2 regions of the Phaeacidiphilus oryzae TH49 genome follow, and region 1 is predicted to be linked to the other one. Evidence: riboswitches for the same ligand, from Rfam matches in the RefSeq annotation. Region 1 holds a riboswitch; the other holds the start of a gene.
What was found. Region 1 has a riboswitch for glycine ahead of gcvT (glycine cleavage system aminomethyltransferase GcvT). Riboswitches for the same ligand answer to the same signal wherever they lie in the genome.
Positions count from the first base shown of each region.

Region 2: another riboswitch for glycine. It lies ahead of gcvP (aminomethyl-transferring glycine dehydrogenase); the one in region 1 lies ahead of gcvT (glycine cleavage system aminomethyltransferase GcvT).

Region 1 covers NZ_JQMQ01000005.1:2,475,181-2,483,192, reverse strand. Annotated here, with positions in the region: gene glyA (serine hydroxymethyltransferase) at 1-919, opposite strand, end outside; gene gcvH (glycine cleavage system protein GcvH) at 976-1,353, opposite strand; gene gcvT (glycine cleavage system aminomethyltransferase GcvT) at 1,489-2,613, opposite strand; glycine riboswitch at 2,676-2,767, opposite strand; glycine riboswitch at 2,773-2,889, opposite strand; gene BS73_RS14865 (enhanced serine sensitivity protein SseB) at 2,950-3,810, shown strand; gene BS73_RS14860 (enhanced serine sensitivity protein SseB C-terminal domain-containing protein) at 3,886-4,671, shown strand; gene BS73_RS14855 (ABC transporter permease) at 5,389-6,384, shown strand; gene BS73_RS14850 (ABC transporter substrate-binding protein) at 6,509-8,012, shown strand, end outside.
Region 2 covers NZ_JQMQ01000004.1:9,821-17,832, reverse strand. Annotated here, with positions in the region: partial or broken gene gcvP (aminomethyl-transferring glycine dehydrogenase) at 1-2,290, opposite strand, end outside; glycine riboswitch at 2,331-2,451, opposite strand; glycine riboswitch at 2,452-2,547, opposite strand; gene BS73_RS35680 (PRC and DUF2382 domain-containing protein) at 2,756-4,171, shown strand; gene BS73_RS00205 (DNA polymerase IV) at 4,235-5,821, opposite strand; gene BS73_RS00200 (MerR family transcriptional regulator) at 5,931-6,572, opposite strand; gene BS73_RS00195 (bifunctional nuclease family protein) at 6,800-7,273, opposite strand; gene ftsR (transcriptional regulator FtsR) at 7,394-8,012, opposite strand, start outside.

The DNA of each region.
Region 1 (8,012 bases):
CCGCGGACAGCCGCTCGGCGAGCAGCTTCGCGCCCTCCAGGGTACGGCGCTGGCGGTCCTTGAACTCCTCGCTCGCCGCGACCTTGAAGGCGACCGCCTTCGCCGCGATGACGTGCTCCAGCGGGCCGCCCTGCTGCCCCGGGAAGACCGCCGAGTTGATCTTCTTGGCGATCTCGGCGGTGGAGAGGATCACGCCGCCGCGCGGACCGCCGAGGGTCTTGTGGGTGGTGGTGGTGACGATGTCCGCGAAGGGCACCGGGTTCGGGTGGAGGCCCGCCGCGACCAGCCCGGCGAAGTGGGCCATGTCCACCATCAGGTAGGCGTCCACCGCGTCCGCGATCCGCCGGAACTCGGCGAAGTCCAGCTGCCGCGGGTACGCCGACCAGCCGGCCACGATCAGCTTCGGCCGGTGCTCCTTGGCCAGCCGCTCGACCTCGGCCATGTCCACCCGCGAGGTCTCCGCGTCCACGTGGTAGGCGACCACGTCGTACAGCTTGCCGGAGAAGTTGATCTTCATTCCGTGGGTCAGGTGCCCGCCGTGGGCGAGGTCCAGGCCCAGGATGGTGTCGCCCGGCTTGAGCAGCGCGAACATCGCGGCCGCGTTGGCCGAGGCGCCCGAGTGCGGCTGGACGTTGGCGGCCTCCGCGCCGAACAGCTCCTTGACCCGGTCGATCGCCAGCTGCTCGACCACGTCGACGTGCTCGCAGCCGCCGTAGTACCGGCGGCCGGGGTAGCCCTCGGCGTACTTGTTGGTCAGCACCGAGCCCTGCGCCTCCAGCACCGCGACCGGCGCGAAGTTCTCGGAGGCGATCATCTCCAGGGTGGACTGCTGGCGGTTCAGCTCGGCGTCGACCGCCGTGGCGACCTCGGGGTCGAGCTCGTGCAGCGACTGGTTGAGCAGGGAAGAAGAAGCGGACATGCGGATGGGCCTCCTGCCGTGGTGCGCTCGGGCGCTCCGGGGGGCTGGCTGTGGGGTCAGTTGCCGGTGTGGGCCGCGTACTCGTCCGCGCTGAGCAGGCCCTCGGGGGCGCCCGCCAGACGGACCTTGAACAGCCAGCCGTCCTCGAAGGGGGCGGAGTTCACCAGCGCGGGGTCGTCCACGACGGCCTGGTTGACCTCGGTGACCTCGCCGTCGACCGGCGAGTAGAGGTCGGAGACCGACTTGGTGGACTCGAGCTCGCCGCAGCTCTCGCCGGCGGTCACGGCCTGCCCGACCTCGGGCAGCTGGACGTAGACCACATCACCCAGCGCGTCGGCGGCGAAGGCCGTGATGCCGACGGTGGAGACACCGTCCTCGGCGGCGGTCAGCCACTCGTGTTCCTTGCTGTACTGCAGGTGCTGCGGGTTGCTCATGACGGCAATTCTCCAGGATGGGGGAGGGGTACGACGAAACGGGGAGCGGGGGTGTTCCACTCCCTGAGATGGCGCCCCGTCAGCTGGCGGGGCCCGGCGGGTACGACCCGGTTCAGTCTGCGGGATGCGGAGCTGTCAGCGGGCGCGCTTGTAGAAGGGGAGCGCCACGACCTCGACCGGCTCCCGGCTGCCGCGGATGTCCACGGCCACCTGGGTGCCGGCGGCGGCGTGCGCGGCGTCCACGTACGCCATGGCGATCGGCTTGCCCAGGGTCGGCGAGGGGGCGCCGGAGGTGACCGAGCCGATCACCGCGCCGTCCTCGGCGGTGACCACGGAGTAGCCGGCCCGCGGCACCCGCCGTCCCGGGGAGACCAGGCCGACCAGCACCCGCGGCGGCTCGGCCGCGGCCTGCTCGGCCGCCGCCTCCAGCGCGGCCCGGCCGACGAACCTGCCCTCGTTGGCGGTCTTCTCGAACTTGACCACCCGGCCGAGGCCCGCGTCGAACGGGGTCAGCTCGGTGGAGAGCTCGTGGCCGTAGAGCGGCATCCCGGCCTCTAGGCGCAGGGTGTCCCGGCAGGCCAGACCGCAGGGGACCAGGCCGGCCTCGCGGCCGGCCTCGGTCAGGGCGTCCCACAGGGCCTCGGCGGAGGCGGGGTCGACGAAGAGCTCGAAGCCGTCCTCGCCGGTGTAGCCGGTGCGGGCGACCAGCGCCTCGATCCCGGCGACGGTGGCCGGGAGGGAGGCGTAGTACTTGAGGCCGTCCAGGTCCGCGCCGGTCAGGCCGCTGAGGATGCCGGCGGCCTCCGGGCCCTGCACGGCGATCAGCGCGTAGGCGTCCCGGTCGTCCCGGACCTCGGCGTCGAAGCCGGCCGCGCGCTCGGTGAGGGCGTCCAGCACGGTCTGCGCGTTGGAGGCGTTGGCGACGACCAGGTACTCCTCGTCGCCGGTGCGGTAGACGATGAGGTCGTCCAGGATCCCGCCGTCCTCGCGGCAGATCATGGTGTACCGGGCGCGGCCCACGGCCAGCGGGGAGAGCGAGCCGACCAGGGCGTGGTCGAGGAGGGCGCCGGCCTGCGGGCCGGCGACGGCGATCTCGCCCATGTGGGAGAGGTCGAAGAGGCCGGCGCGGGTGCGGACCGCGTTGTGCTCCTCGCGCTCGCTGCCGTAGCGCAGCGGCATGTCCCAGCCGGCGAAGTCGGTCATCGTCGCGCCGAGCGCCCGGTGGCGGGCGTCGAGCGCGGTACGGCGGGTGGTGCTCATCGGGGCGGTGCTCCCGTCTCGGGGCATGCCGTTTCCGGGCATGCGTAGGCAGGGGCTCCCCGTCTGTCGTCTCGACCTGAGAGCTTCACCGCGCGCCCGGGCGGGCGGGGGCTTGCACCGTGGGTGGGAACCGCAGGCGGTTCCGCTTTCCAGATCTGCCTCGCCCGTGCGGTAGGTGGGCCTGAGAGATTCCGGGGAGGACTTGCTCCTTCGGCGCCGGCCGCGGCCGGCCCCGGGCGGGGCTGGCGGAGGTCCGGACTCTCCCGCACGGGTTCGAGCGGCCTATGTGAAATTGAAGACGGCGCTCATGATTGCACGTGGGCTAGGGTGCCCGCTATGACCTACCCGCCAGAAGGAATGCCCGTCGACCACGCGCACATCCCCGGGCAGCAGCACGCCGCTCCCGCGGGCGCGTACGCGGGTTCCCACACTTCCGGCGGCAGCCTCGGCGGCTGGCCGGAGAACGAGCTGGAGCAGGTGCTCTCGCTCGCCAGCGGCGACCCCGGGGCGACCCCGCGGGTGGTCGAGGTGCTCGGCCGCAGCCGGGTGTGGGTGCCGCTGCCGAACGGCGGCGACCCGGCCAGCGACCAGCTGAACCTGCCGAGCATGGAGCTGGCCGGCCAGCTCTTCGTGCCGGTCTTCAGCTCCGAGACGCAGCTGCGGACGGGCAGCTCCGATCCGTCGATGCCGTTCGTGGTGGCCCCGGTGCGGGAGTTCGCCCGGGGGCTGCCGGTGGGCGTGGGGATCGCGGTCAACCCCGGCGGGGTGATCGGCATCCCGATTCCGGCCGAGGGCGTGCGGACGCTCTGCGGCGGCGGGGAGCACGAGAACCCGGAGGGTGCGGTGCGCCCGGGCGCGGGCGGCGGCTCCCGGGTGTCGCTGCGGCAGCCCGCCTCGCACGAGGACCCGGTGGAGTTCCTGGCGGCCGCGGCGAGCGAGTTCGCGGGCGTCCCGGTGGTGCTCACCGCGCGGCGCGCGCTGGCCTCGGCCGAGGGCGAGCCGGAGAAGATGTACGTCGGCGTGGAGCTGGACGGCTGGCAGCCGGCGGACCAGGAGGCGGCCACCCTCGCCCTCGGGCGCGCCCTGGGCGCGGTCCCGCTGCCCTGGGAGGTCAACATCGTGCTGCTTGACGTGGCCCAGGACCCGGTCGGCGACTGGCTGCTGGCCGAGGTGGCGCCTTTCTTCGCGCGCGGCTGACGGGTCCCGGGGCCGGGTTTCGCCCGGCGCTACCCTGCTGGCAGGATCAGCGCACCGCAGAGGAAGGGGACGACCGTGGCCGGCGGCCTCGCAGCAGGCGACCGCTTCCCCGACGTGGCGTCGGACGAACGGCCGGGACCGCCGCGGGCGGCGGCCGACCTCGGCGCCGCGGTCGACGCCCTGAGGTCCGCCCCTCCCGGACGCCCCCGCCTGGAGGCGTACGAGACGCTGCTGCGCGCCGTCGCGGACGGCACCCTCTACGCCCTCCTCTGGCACGGCGAGCCGGGCTCCCCGGACGCCCAGTACGGGAGCATGGAGGTGGCCGGCTACGGCTATGTGCCGACCGTCAGCTCCCCGGCCCAGCTGGCCGCCTCCGGCTGGCAGCGGGCCCACGAGGCCTGCGGGGGGCGGGAGTTGGCCGCCGTGCTGTATCCGAGCCGGTGGGGCCTGTGGCTGGATCCGCACGCCGCCGGCGGCGGCGTCGGCGTCCCCTGGGCGGACCTCCGCAGGGTGGCGCTCGGCCTGGACCGGCTGCCGGCCGGGCCGCTGGAGATCTCCGAACCGGCCGTCGCGGCCGAGCCCTTCTACGAGGCGCTGAAGCGCGGTGCCCGGGCGGTCCCCGGGTTGCGCGCGCTGCGGCGCGCCTGGGTGGCCCCCGCTCTGGGGGAGCCGTATCTCGCGATCGGCCTCGAACTGGACGATCCGCACGCCTCAGCCGACGACGCCCGGGCGATGGTCCGGCGCGCGCTGGCCGAGGCCGCCCCCGCGGACTGCCGGGTGGCGGTGCTGGCCGCCCCGGACGAGGACGACTCGGTGGCCCTCTGGATGGCCGCCGGACCGGCGCCGTTCTACCGCCGGTGACAGTCCTGTTCCACGGTCCCCGGCCGCAGCCGGAATTCTTTCCTCCGGATGGGACGGCGGTGCCGGGTGAGACTCCGGTGAGAGCCGTTTCGTCACGGAACGTGATTACCTGAATTCACCGCAGAACTTCTCCGCACAAAGGGCTCCGGGCCGGCCGTAACCGGCTTCGGCGAGGACTGTCACTCATGTCCGTGGTGGCATACCGCGCCTCACCTGGGGAGATGCCGCCGAACCCGCTCTGAAAGCAGGTATTCGCTGCTCGCGGGCTTGAAATCGGGCAGGTCACGGTTGGGCAACCTTTGCCCGGGAGGACTGGCGGGGCTCCCCGGTCCCGTTGAAGAGTTACCGCGCAATAGAGAGCTGCCGGCGTGGCCGGGGCGGAATGTCCCGGCTCTTCGCCGTACCCGCGTCGGCGGCCCGGTGCCTCCGGCGAAGTTGGCGGAGCGTCACCGGTGAGCATCACCAGCAGAGTTGACGTTCGACCAGCAGTCCAGATCCAGTATCAGAACCTGCACGTACCCAGCACGTAACCGCAGCATCATTCGCACGACTGAGTACCACTGCACTGAGCAGAGAGCACTGCCGCACCACCGATGAACCTGGCACCAATCGTGAACAGCGACCTGCGCGCGCCGGCGGGCTGCCCGACCGGGCACGCCGACCGCAGGGCGGCCGGGCACCGTGTGCCGGTCACCGCCGGCTTGGGGGTCTAACACCATGACAGCGCCACTCCATGACAGCGGAAGCGCCACCCTGGAGGCTTCGGTAGAAGCTCCGGCCCCGGCCGCCGTCAAGATCGCGGGCAGATCCCCGGGACGAATCGCCTGGGAACGCCTGAAGCGGGACAAGGTCGCCCTCGCCGGCGGCGCCGTGGTCATCCTGCTGATCCTGGTCGCCGTACTGGCGCCGGTGATCACCCATTTCCTCGGATACCCGGTCGATCAGCCCAACGGATCACTGATCGACCCGAACCTGGGCACTCCGAAGGGGGCACTGGGCGGGATCAGCGGCAAGCACCTCCTCGGCGTCGACCCGACCTTCGGCCGCGACGTGTTCAGCCGCATCGTCTACGGCGCCCAGGTCTCCATGCTGGTCGCCTTCCTCGCGGCCGCCCTCGCCGTCGTCCTCGGCACGCTGCTGGGCAGCGCCGCCGGGTACTTCGGCGGCTGGATCGACGCGGTGATCAGCCGGGTGATGGACGTGCTGCTGGCCTTCCCGCAGCTGCTCTTCTCCATCGCGCTGATCTCCGTGCTCCCGGACAAGGTCTTCGGGATGAGCGGCAGCGCGCCCCGGATCGGGGTGCTGGTCGTCGTGATCGGCTTCTTCGGCTGGCCGTACATCGGGCGCATCGTCCGCGGCCAGACCCTCTCGCTCCGTGAGCGGGAGTTCGTCGAGGCGGCGAAGAGCCTGGGCGCCCGGCCGGGGCGGATCCTGATCAAGGAGCTGCTGCCGAACCTGGTCGCGCCGATCCTCGTCTACACCACCCTGATGATCCCGACCAACATCCTCACCGAGGCGGCCCTGAGCTACCTCGGGGTGGGCGTCAAGCCGCCGACTCCGTCGTGGGGGCAGATGCTGTCGGACGCCCTGCAGACCTACACGATCGACCCGGCCTACATGGTCATCCCCGGCGTGGCGATCTTCATCACCGTGCTCGCCTTCAACCTCTTCGGCGACGGGCTGCGTGACGCGCTCGACCCGAAGGGCAGCTGACCGGCCGGCGGAAAACCCGGGTGGAGCCGTAGTCCGGCGTCCACACCACGTCTGCCAGGGCCCGACCGCGGGGACCTGGGCTATCTCGGAGGTTGACAGAGAAGTGAAACATCGCAGCAAGGCAATGGCCCTGACGGCCGTGGCCGCCTGCAGCGCGATCGCTCTGACCGCGTGCGGCGGGAACAACGGCAACAGCGCCTCGGGCAAGGGCGCCGGATTCAACGCCGCGGCCACCAAGATCGTCAATCCGTCCACCGCGAAGGGCGGAACGCTCAACCTCTGGGGCAACCAGGACGCCGACTTCTGGGACCCGGCGCGCGGCTACTACGCGTTCGTCTGGGACTTCGAGCGGCTCTACACCCGCACGCTGGTCGCCTACCCGAGCAAGCCGGGTGCGGCGGGTCTGAAGCTCCAGCCCGACCTGGCCACGGCGCTGCCGACGGTCACCGACGGCGGCAAGACCTACACCTTCAAGCTGCGCTCGGGCATCAAGTTCGAGAACGGCGACCCGATCACCTCGCAGGACATCAAGTACGGCATCGAGCGCGTCTTCGCGCAGGACGTGCTGCCGGGCGGTCCGGTCTACCTTCAGCAGATCCTGGACGAGGGCCAGAAGTACCAGGGTCCGTACAAGGACAAGGACCCGAACAAGATGGGGCTGAAGTCGGTGGTGACGCCCGACTCCTCCACCATCGTCTTCCACCTGCAGAAGGCGGACTCGGACTTCCTGAACATCCTGGCGATGGGCGGGGCGGCTCCGGTCGAGCCGAAGATGGACACCGGTGCGAACTACACCAAGCACCCGGAGTCCTCGGGCCCGTACAAGTTCCAGTCGTACACGCCCAACAAGGAGACCGTCTGGGTTCGCAACCCGAACTGGTCGAAGGCGACGGACCCGATCCGCTCGGCGCTGCCGGACAAGATCACCTTCACCGTCACCACCAACCAGGACGACCTCGACTCGCGTCTGATCAACAATCAGATCGACATCGACGCCGGCCAGGTGGGCGTGCAGCAGAAGGCCCAGGCCCAGGTCCTGACCCACCCGGACCTGAAGTCCAACACCGACGACGCGGTGGACGGCTTCACCCGGTACATCTCGATCCAGCCGCAGGTCGCGCCGTTCAACAACATCCACTGCCGCAAGGCGATCGAGTACGCGACCGACCCGACCGCGCTGCAGACCGCGCGCGGCGGCCCGACCGCGGGCGCGCTGGCCGGCAACATGCTGCCGCCGAACATCCCGGGTCACGACAACTACGACCCGTACAACCTGACGGCCGGCAAGCAGCAGGTCGCCAAGGCCAAGCAGGAGCTCCAGGCCTGCGGGAAGCCGAACGGCTTCTCGACGACGATCGCCGTCCGCAACAACAAGGACAAGGAGATCAAGTCGGCCGAGGCCGAGCAGGCCGCCCTGAAGGCCGTCGGGATCACCGCCAACATCGACGAGTACGACGGGGCCCAGGCCTCCAGCGTCATCGGTGCCCCGGCGACCGTGAAGAAGAAGGGCTACGGCCTGATCGTCTTCGGTTGGGGCGCGGACTACCCGTCCGGCTCCGGCTTCCTGCAGCCGCTGGTCGACGGCCGGTTCATCCTGCCGGCGGGCAACAACAACTACACGATGACCA
Region 2 (8,012 bases), on a different contig from region 1:
GCCCAGCTGATCGGCAGGATCGAGGCCGAGCCGTAGGGCGCCGCCGAGATCGGCCCCACACCGGTCTCCGGCCCCGCGCCGGACTGCAGCGGGTGGTTGGGGAGGTACGGCGCCAGGTGCTCGCGCACCGCCACCGGGCCGACGCCGGGTCCGCCGCCGCCGTGCGGGATGCAGAAGGTCTTGTGGAGGTTGAGGTGGGAGACGTCGCCGCCGAACTCGCCCGGCTTGGCGAGGCCCACCAGCGCGTTGAGGTTGGCGCCGTCCACGTAGACCTGGCCGCCGGCCTCGTGGACCGCCGCGCAGACCTCGGTGATGGTCTCCTCGAACACTCCGTGGGTGGACGGGTAGGTCACCATCAGCACCGACAGCCGCTCGCGGTGCTCCTCGACCTTGGCCCGCAGGTCGGCCACGTCGATGTCGCCGTTCTCGCCGGTCTTGACCACCACCACGCGCATCCCGGCCATCGCGGCGCTGGCCGCGTTGGTGCCGTGGGCGGAGGACGGGATCAGGCAGACGTCCCGCTGCTCGTCCCCGTTGGCCCGGTGGTAGGCGCGGACCGCGAGGAGGCCGGCCAGCTCGCCCTGGGAGCCGGCGTTCGGCTGCAGGCTGACCTTGGCGTAGCCGGTCACCTCGGCCAGCCAGTCCTCCAGCTGGTGGATCAGGGTCAGGTAGCCCTCGGTCTGCCCGGCCGGCGCGAAGGGGTGCAGCCCGGCGAACTCCGGCCAGGTCACCGCCTCCATCTCGGCGGTGGCGTTGAGCTTCATGGTGCAGGAGCCGAGCGGGATCATCCCGCGGTCCAGTGCGTAGTCCCGATCGGAGAGCCGGCGCAGGTAGCGCAGCATCGCGGTCTCCGAGCGGTGGCTGTGGAAGACCGGGTGGGTCAGGTACTCGTCAGAGCGCAGCAGGGCGGCCGGCAGCGAGTCCGCGGCCGCCTCCGCGCCCCCTCCGCGCCGGTCACGCCGAAGGCGCCCCAGACCTTGGCCAGGTCCTCGGCCGTGGTGGTCTCGTCGCAGGCGATTCCGACCAGGTCCGCGCCGGCCTCGCGCAGGTTGACCCCGGCCTTCCGGGCCGCGGCGACGACCTCGGCGGCCTTTCCGGGCACCCGGGCCAGCACGGTGTCGAAGAACGCGTCGTGCACCAGCTCGACCCCGCCGGCCCGCAGGCCCTCGGCCAGCCGTACGGCCTGCCGGTGCGTCCGGCGCGCGATCGCGGCCAGTCCCTCGGGACCGTGGTAGACGGCGTACATCGAGGCCATCACGGCCAGCAGCACCTGCGCGGTACAGATGTTGCTGGTCGCCTTCTCCCGGCGGATGTGCTGCTCCCGGGTCTGCAGCGCCAGCCGGTACGCCGGGGCCCCGTCCGCGTCCTTGGAGACGCCGACCAGACGGCCGGGGAGGCTGCGGGCGTAGTCCTGGCGGACGGACATGTAGCCGGCGTGCGGGCCGCCGAAGCCCATCGGCACGCCGAACCGCTGGGTGGTGCCGACCGCGATGTCCGCGCCCAGCTCACCCGGCGACTTCAGCAGCGTCAGCGCCAGCAGGTCGGCGGCGACCGCCACCACCGCGCCGGCCGCGTGCGCCTCCTCGATCACCGGCGTCAGGTCCCGCACGGCCCCGGAGGCGCCCGGGTACTGCACCAGCACCCCGACCACCCCGCGCTCGGCGATCCCCTCCGGCAGGCCCTCGCTGAGGTCCGCCGTGACCACCTCGACGCCCTGCGACACGGCGCGGGTCTCGATCACCGCGCGGGTCTGCGGGAAGGCGTCCTGGTCGACCACGAAGACCGCGTCCGCCGCGGCCTTCCGGTTCACCCGGCGGGCCAGGGCCATCGCCTCGGCCGCCGCGGTGCCCTCGTCGAGGAGGGAGGCCCCGGCGGTGGGCAGGCCGGTCAGGTCGGACACCACGGTCTGGAAGTTCAGCAGCGCCTCCAGCCGGCCCTGCGAGATCTCCGGCTGGTACGGGGTGTACGCCGTGTACCAGGCGGGGTTCTCCATCACGTTGCGGAGGACCACGGGCGGGGTGAAGGTGTCGTAGTAGCCGAGGCCGATCATCGAACGGAGCACCTGGTTCCGTCCGGCCAGCGAGCGCAGTTCGGCCAGCGTCTCCGCCTCGCCGGCGGCGGCGGGGAGCCCCAGCCGCTCCAGGCTGCGGATCGCGGCCGGGACCGCGGCGGTGGTCAGCTCGTCCAGAGAGCCGAAGCCCACCGAGGCGAGCATCTTGGACCGCTCGCCCTCGTCTGGCCCGATGTGCCGCTGCTCGAACAGGGTGGTGCGATCGGTGTGATCAGTCATGGTGGCTGAGGCCTCCTGGTCAGCGTGACCCGCGGGGACGGCCTCCCCCTCTGTCATCTGCACCTGAGAGCTTCACCGTCCGCCGGTTCGACCGGCGTCGGCTTGCACCGTCGGCGAGGACTCCGGTGGTCCACCGAAGGAGCCCTGCTTTCCAGAGTGACCTCGCCCGGACGGTACGTCTGCCTGAGAGATTCCGGGGAGGAGTTGCTCCTTCGGCGCCGAGCGCTCGCGCGTTCGGACTCTCCCGTCCGGGCTCGACGGTCACCCTCACCCTACCAGTGCGGATCACCTCGGACGTGGCTCCTGAAGCAGTCCGGGATTGGGCCAACTGGTCCAGCGACACGCCCCATTGGGGCCCGAATGTTCGACAACACACCAAATCATGACGTTTCGTATGTTTTCGTACGACGTCAACCGAGTCATGTGATCCCGGTGCCAGCCGGGTCGCCACCCGTGGAGGGCCCCGTGCAGACCGACATCGACCCAAGGGACCTCATCGGCCACAAGGCCGTGGACCGCAACGGCGACAAGATCGGCACCGTGGACGAGGTGTACCTCGACGACGCCACGGGCGAGCCGGAATGGGCCGCCGTCCGGACCGGGATCTTCGGCCGGGACGCCTTCGTTCCGCTGGCCACCAGCGAGTTCGTCAGCGAGGAGCTGCGCGTGCCCTACGACAAGTCCCAGGTCAAGGATTCCCCCGACTTCGGAGCCGGCCAGCATCTGTCGCCGGCTCAGGAACTCCAGCTGTACCGCTACTACGGTCTGGACGTGCCCAGCGAGTCCGGCTCCCGGGCGAACGGCCAGGCCGCCCCCTCGGACGCCTCCGACGCCTCCGACACGGCGGCCACTCCGGCCGCCGCCGCCGCGGTGGGCGGCAGCGCCGCGCACACCGCCCCGGCCGCCGCCGGCGACGCGACCGCCCGGACCCAGGCCGCCGCGGTCCCGGACACCGCGAGCTCGGGGACCGCGAGCTCGGGGACCGCGGGCTCGGACACCGCAGCTACGGACACCGCGCGGTCCGCCGAGCGCACCGACGGCCTGACGGGCGAGCACACCTCGGCAAGCGCTCCCGAGCAGGGCCTGGCGGCGGGTGCGGCCGGCGGAGCGGCGGGCGCCGCCGCCGGATACGCCGCGGCCTCCTCGAAGCCGGCCGAGCACTCCTCCCCCGCCGGCGGCCGGACCTCCGCGTTCTTCACCGGCTCCGCCGGCACCACCACCCCGGAGCCGTCGACGACCGCCCAGACCCCCACCCCGGTCAAGGAGGAGGAGACCCGCGCGGTCCCGCACCTCACCGACCGCGACTCCACCGCCGCCGCGGGCACCGCCAAGCCGGCGGGGGCGGCCGGGACGGGCGCCCCGGAACAGATCGAGGTGGTCTGCCGCGAGGAGCGGCTGGACATCACCACCGAATGGCACGAGCTCGGCCGCGCCCGGCTGCGCAAGTACGTCACCACCGAGAACGTGGAGCGCCGGGTTCCGGTCGTCCGCGAGCGGGTCCGGATCGAGCGGGTCCGGCTGAGCGACGACGAGCGGGCGCAGATCTCCGACCAGGAGATCGAGGAGGCCACTCAGGAGGTCCCGGTCCACGAGGAGCGGGTGGTGGTACGCAAGCACGTGGTCCCGGTCGAGCGGATCCGGCTGATCACCGAGCGGGTCACCGAGGAGGAGGTGGTCCGCGACCAGCTCCGCCGCGAGCAGGTCGAGGTCCACGACGCCGGCCAGGGCAGCCAGGCCGGGCAGTCCGGCCAGTCCGAACGGTCCGGGCAGGGCCAGGCCGCACAGGGCGGGCGCAACGGCGCGGCGCCCTCGGCCGGCACCTCCACCACCCCGTACTCCCCCGGCGCCCGCTACCCCGGCCGTCCGGCCTACGGTCACTGACCCACCCCGCTCCCCACCTCGGCGCCGCACCGGACCACCGGTCGCGGCGCCGAGGCCTGCTGGCTACGCCGAGCCGTCCGACGGGTCCCCGTCCGAGACCAGGCTCAGCGGCGGCGCGGCGGCCAGCGCCGGATCGTCCTCCCGGAAGGTGCGCACCCGCCCGGGCTCGGACTCCGGGGTCTCGAAGCGGACGGTGACCCGCCCGACGCCGCTGCCCTGCACCCAGCCGGGACCGAACTCCTCGTGCCGCACATCCTCGCCGGGCAGCCAGCGGCGGCGCGTCCCAGGCTCGGAACCCGGCTCCCGGCCGGGATGGAAGGCCCGCGGCTGCCCGAACCCCCCGTAGGCCGGGTCCTCGGCCTCGTTCACGGTCTCGGTCACGGCCTCGCCCGCCGGCTTCACGCCCTCGCCCGCCGGCTTCACGGCCCCGGCCGCCGGTTCCGGCGTCGACTCCGATTCCGGACTCGCAGCGGGTTCCCCGGCCCCACCGGCCGGCGCGGCCCCCTCCCCGGGGTCGCCGAGCTGCGCCTCGCCCGCCTCCCGGGCGGCCTGGGCGAACAGGTCCTCCTGGGTGAAGTCCGCGAGCCCGGAGACGCCGACCCCGAGCAGCCGCACCCCGCCGGCCAGCTCCCCCGACCCGAGCTGGTCCAGCATCCGCAGCGCCGTGCCGGTCACCACCCCCGGGTCGTCGGTCGGCCCGCGCAGGGTCTCGGAGCGGGTGAGGGTGGAGAAGTCGTAGCGGCGGACCTTGAGCACCACCGTCCGCCCGGACCGGCCGGCCGCCCGCAGCCGCCCCACGCAGCGCTCGGCCAGCCGCTCCACCTCGGCCACGATCCGGTCGCGGTCCCGCAGGTCCACCTCGAAGGTGTCCTCCACGGAGATGGACTTGGCGTCCCGCTCCGCCACCACGGGGCGGTCGTCGATCCCCTGGGCGAGGGCGTGCACCCCGGCGCCGTGCGCCTTCCCCAGCAGCCGGATCAGCTCCACCTCCTCGGCCGCGGCTATCTCGCCGACCGTGTTCAGCCCCGCCCGCCGCAGGGTCTCGGCCGTGGCCGGGCCCACCCCCGGCAGCACCCGCACCGACAGCGGGTCCAGCAGCTCCCGCTCGGTGCCCGGCTCGATCAGCACCAGCCCGTCCGGCTTGGCCCGCTCGGAGGCGATCTTCGCCAGGAACTTGGCACCCGCCAGACCGACGGAGCCGGTCAGTCCGGTGGCCGCGGTGATGTCCGCCCGCAGGTCCTCGCCCAGCGCCTGCACCAGCTCCCGCGCCGCCTCGGGGCCGGCCGAGGCGATCAGCTCCCCGTACGGGCCCGCGGCGAGGTCCACGAAGGCCTCGTCCAGGCTGAGCGGCTCCACCAGCGGGGACATCGCCCGGAGCAGCCCCATCACGGTCTCGCTGACCTCGCGGTAGAGCGCGAATCTGGGTACCAGATAGGCCGCGTTCGGCGCCAGCCGGCGGGCGTGCGCCATCGCCATGGCCGAGTGCACCCCGAACACCCGCGCCTCGTAGGAGGCCGTGGAGACCACCCCGCGCGCCCCCAGCCCGCCGACGATCACCGGCTTTCCGCGCAGGCTCGGCTTGGACGCCTGCTCCACCGAGGCGAAGAAGGCGTCCATGTCGAGGTGGAGGATGGACGGAACCGGGCGCATACAGCGATGATCCCGCACACCACTGACAATTCGCCGCGCCCCCGCCGCCGCGCCCTGCTCCCACCGCCCCGCGCGGGCCCCGGGCTCAGCTCATGGCGCGGGCCGGGCCTCAGACCGCCCGGTTGCGCCGCCGGCGTGCCGCCAGCTCGTCCTCGGGGTCGTTCCCTGGCAGCGTCTCGCCGGTGTCCGCGCGCTCGGCGTGCAGCCGGGTGAGGGAGCCCTCCAGCTCGCGCCAGACGGCCCCGACGGCGATCCCGAAGACGCCCTGCCCGCCCTGCAGGAGGTCCACCACCTCGTGCGGGGAGGTGCACTGATAGACCGTGGCACCGTCGCTCATCAGCGTCACCTGCGCCAGATCCGCCCCGCCGGTCTCGGCCAGATGGGCCGCGGCGATCCGGATGTTCTGCAGGGAGACCCCGGCGTCCAGCAGCCGCTTGACGATCTTCAGCACCAGGATGTCCCGGAAGCTGTAGAGGCGCTGGGTCCCGGAGCCGTGGGCCGGCCGGACGCTCGGTTCGACCAGCCCGGTCCGCGCCCAGTAGTCGAGCTGGCGGTAGGTGATCCCGGCCGCCGCGCAGGCCGTCGGGCCGCGGTAGCCGATCATCTCCGATCCCGTGGGATCCTCCGATCGCATCGGCCGGGCCTCCGGCTGCCAGGCCCCCACGTCGTTGAGACGGGGAGCGGGCGGGGCGTGCACCTCGTGGAGGGGGTGCGCGCCGTGTGCGGCCATGCCGTCGCCGGTACTGCTCACGCGACCCTCCATCCGGCCCACCCGTCGTCTTCCGGGACCGCTCGCCGGCCGCCGTCCCTGATGGGGTGGCTCACCGGGGACGTCCACCATCGACGGTAGGCAGTCGCCAGGGGCGCGTCAACGATCGCCACGCTCGGCACGCCGAGTGACCTCAACCTCAAGAGCGGTTTGGGCAAGGAGGCCTGCGGGTACGCGAGTTCGTTCGCCCCGCGCCCCGCGGCCGCCGCTCACTGGCTGCTGGTGCCGAAGTCCTCCGGAGAGATCTGGTCCAGGAACTCCCGGAACTTCTCGACCTCGTCCTCCTGTTCGTCCGGGATCGCGATCCCGGCCTCGTCCAGTACGCCCTCCGCACCGTAGATCGGAGTGCCGGTCCGCAGCGCAAGCGCTATGGCGTCGGACGGCCGGGCGCTGACCTCCACCCCGCTGGCGAACACCAGCTCCGCGTAGAAGACGCCTTCGCGCAGGTCGGTGATGCGCACCGCGGTGAGCTGCTGGCCGACGGCCTCCAAGACGTTCTTGAAGAGGTCATGGGTCAACGGCCGAACGGGCGTCATCCCCTGCTGGGCGAAGGCGATCGCGGTGGCTTCGCCCGGCCCGATCCAGATCGGCAGATACCGGTCGCCGCCGACCTCGCGCAGGAGGACGATCGGCTGGTTGGAGGGCATCTCCACCCTGACGCCCACGACGTCGAGCTCATTCACAAGAGCCACCCTAGGGCGCCACTCGCGGATATTAAAGTCCGGTCGTGGCCATCGGGGCATATGGTGCAGACGACTCCGCCCGCACCGCCCCCGATCCGGGGGCGACGGGGCGGGCGCGGCTCAGACCGGCCGCTCGCGCAGGCCCGACTGGACCAGGGCGGCGTGCAGCCGCACCGAGAGGGTCGCCAACTCACGGGCGGTGGCGGCGGCATGCGCCCTGGTCTGCGGGTTGCGATGCCGCCTCAGCGGCGCCACCACCTGCTCCACCAGGCCGATCTCCCGATCGGCGGCCGCCTTCACGGCGCGCAGATGCCGCGCCTCCAGGCCGAACCGGCCCAGTTCGGCGACCAGCTTGGACACATGCACCATGTCCGCGTCGTAGCCGCCGTCGGGGCCGGGCAGCACCAGCCCGTACGACTCCCACTCCTGGAGCTGGGGCTCGCCGATGCCCGCCTCGGCCAGCAGTTCCTCGCGGTTGAGCCGGCCGGCGGCCGGCCCTCCCAGACCGCCCTCGCCGCCGGCGCCGGCCTGGCCGAGCGCCTCGGCCAGCGCGGTGGCCTCCCGCTCGGCCTCGGCCACCGGGCCCGTCCCGGTCGAGGCGGAGGCCGGCAGCGCGGGCGGGGCCTCGCCCCGGTCGATGGCGTCCAGGTGCTCGCGGATCACCCGCAGCGGCAGATAGTGGTCGCGCTGCATCCGCAGCACATACGCCAGCCGCTCGACGTCCGCCTCGCTGAACTTC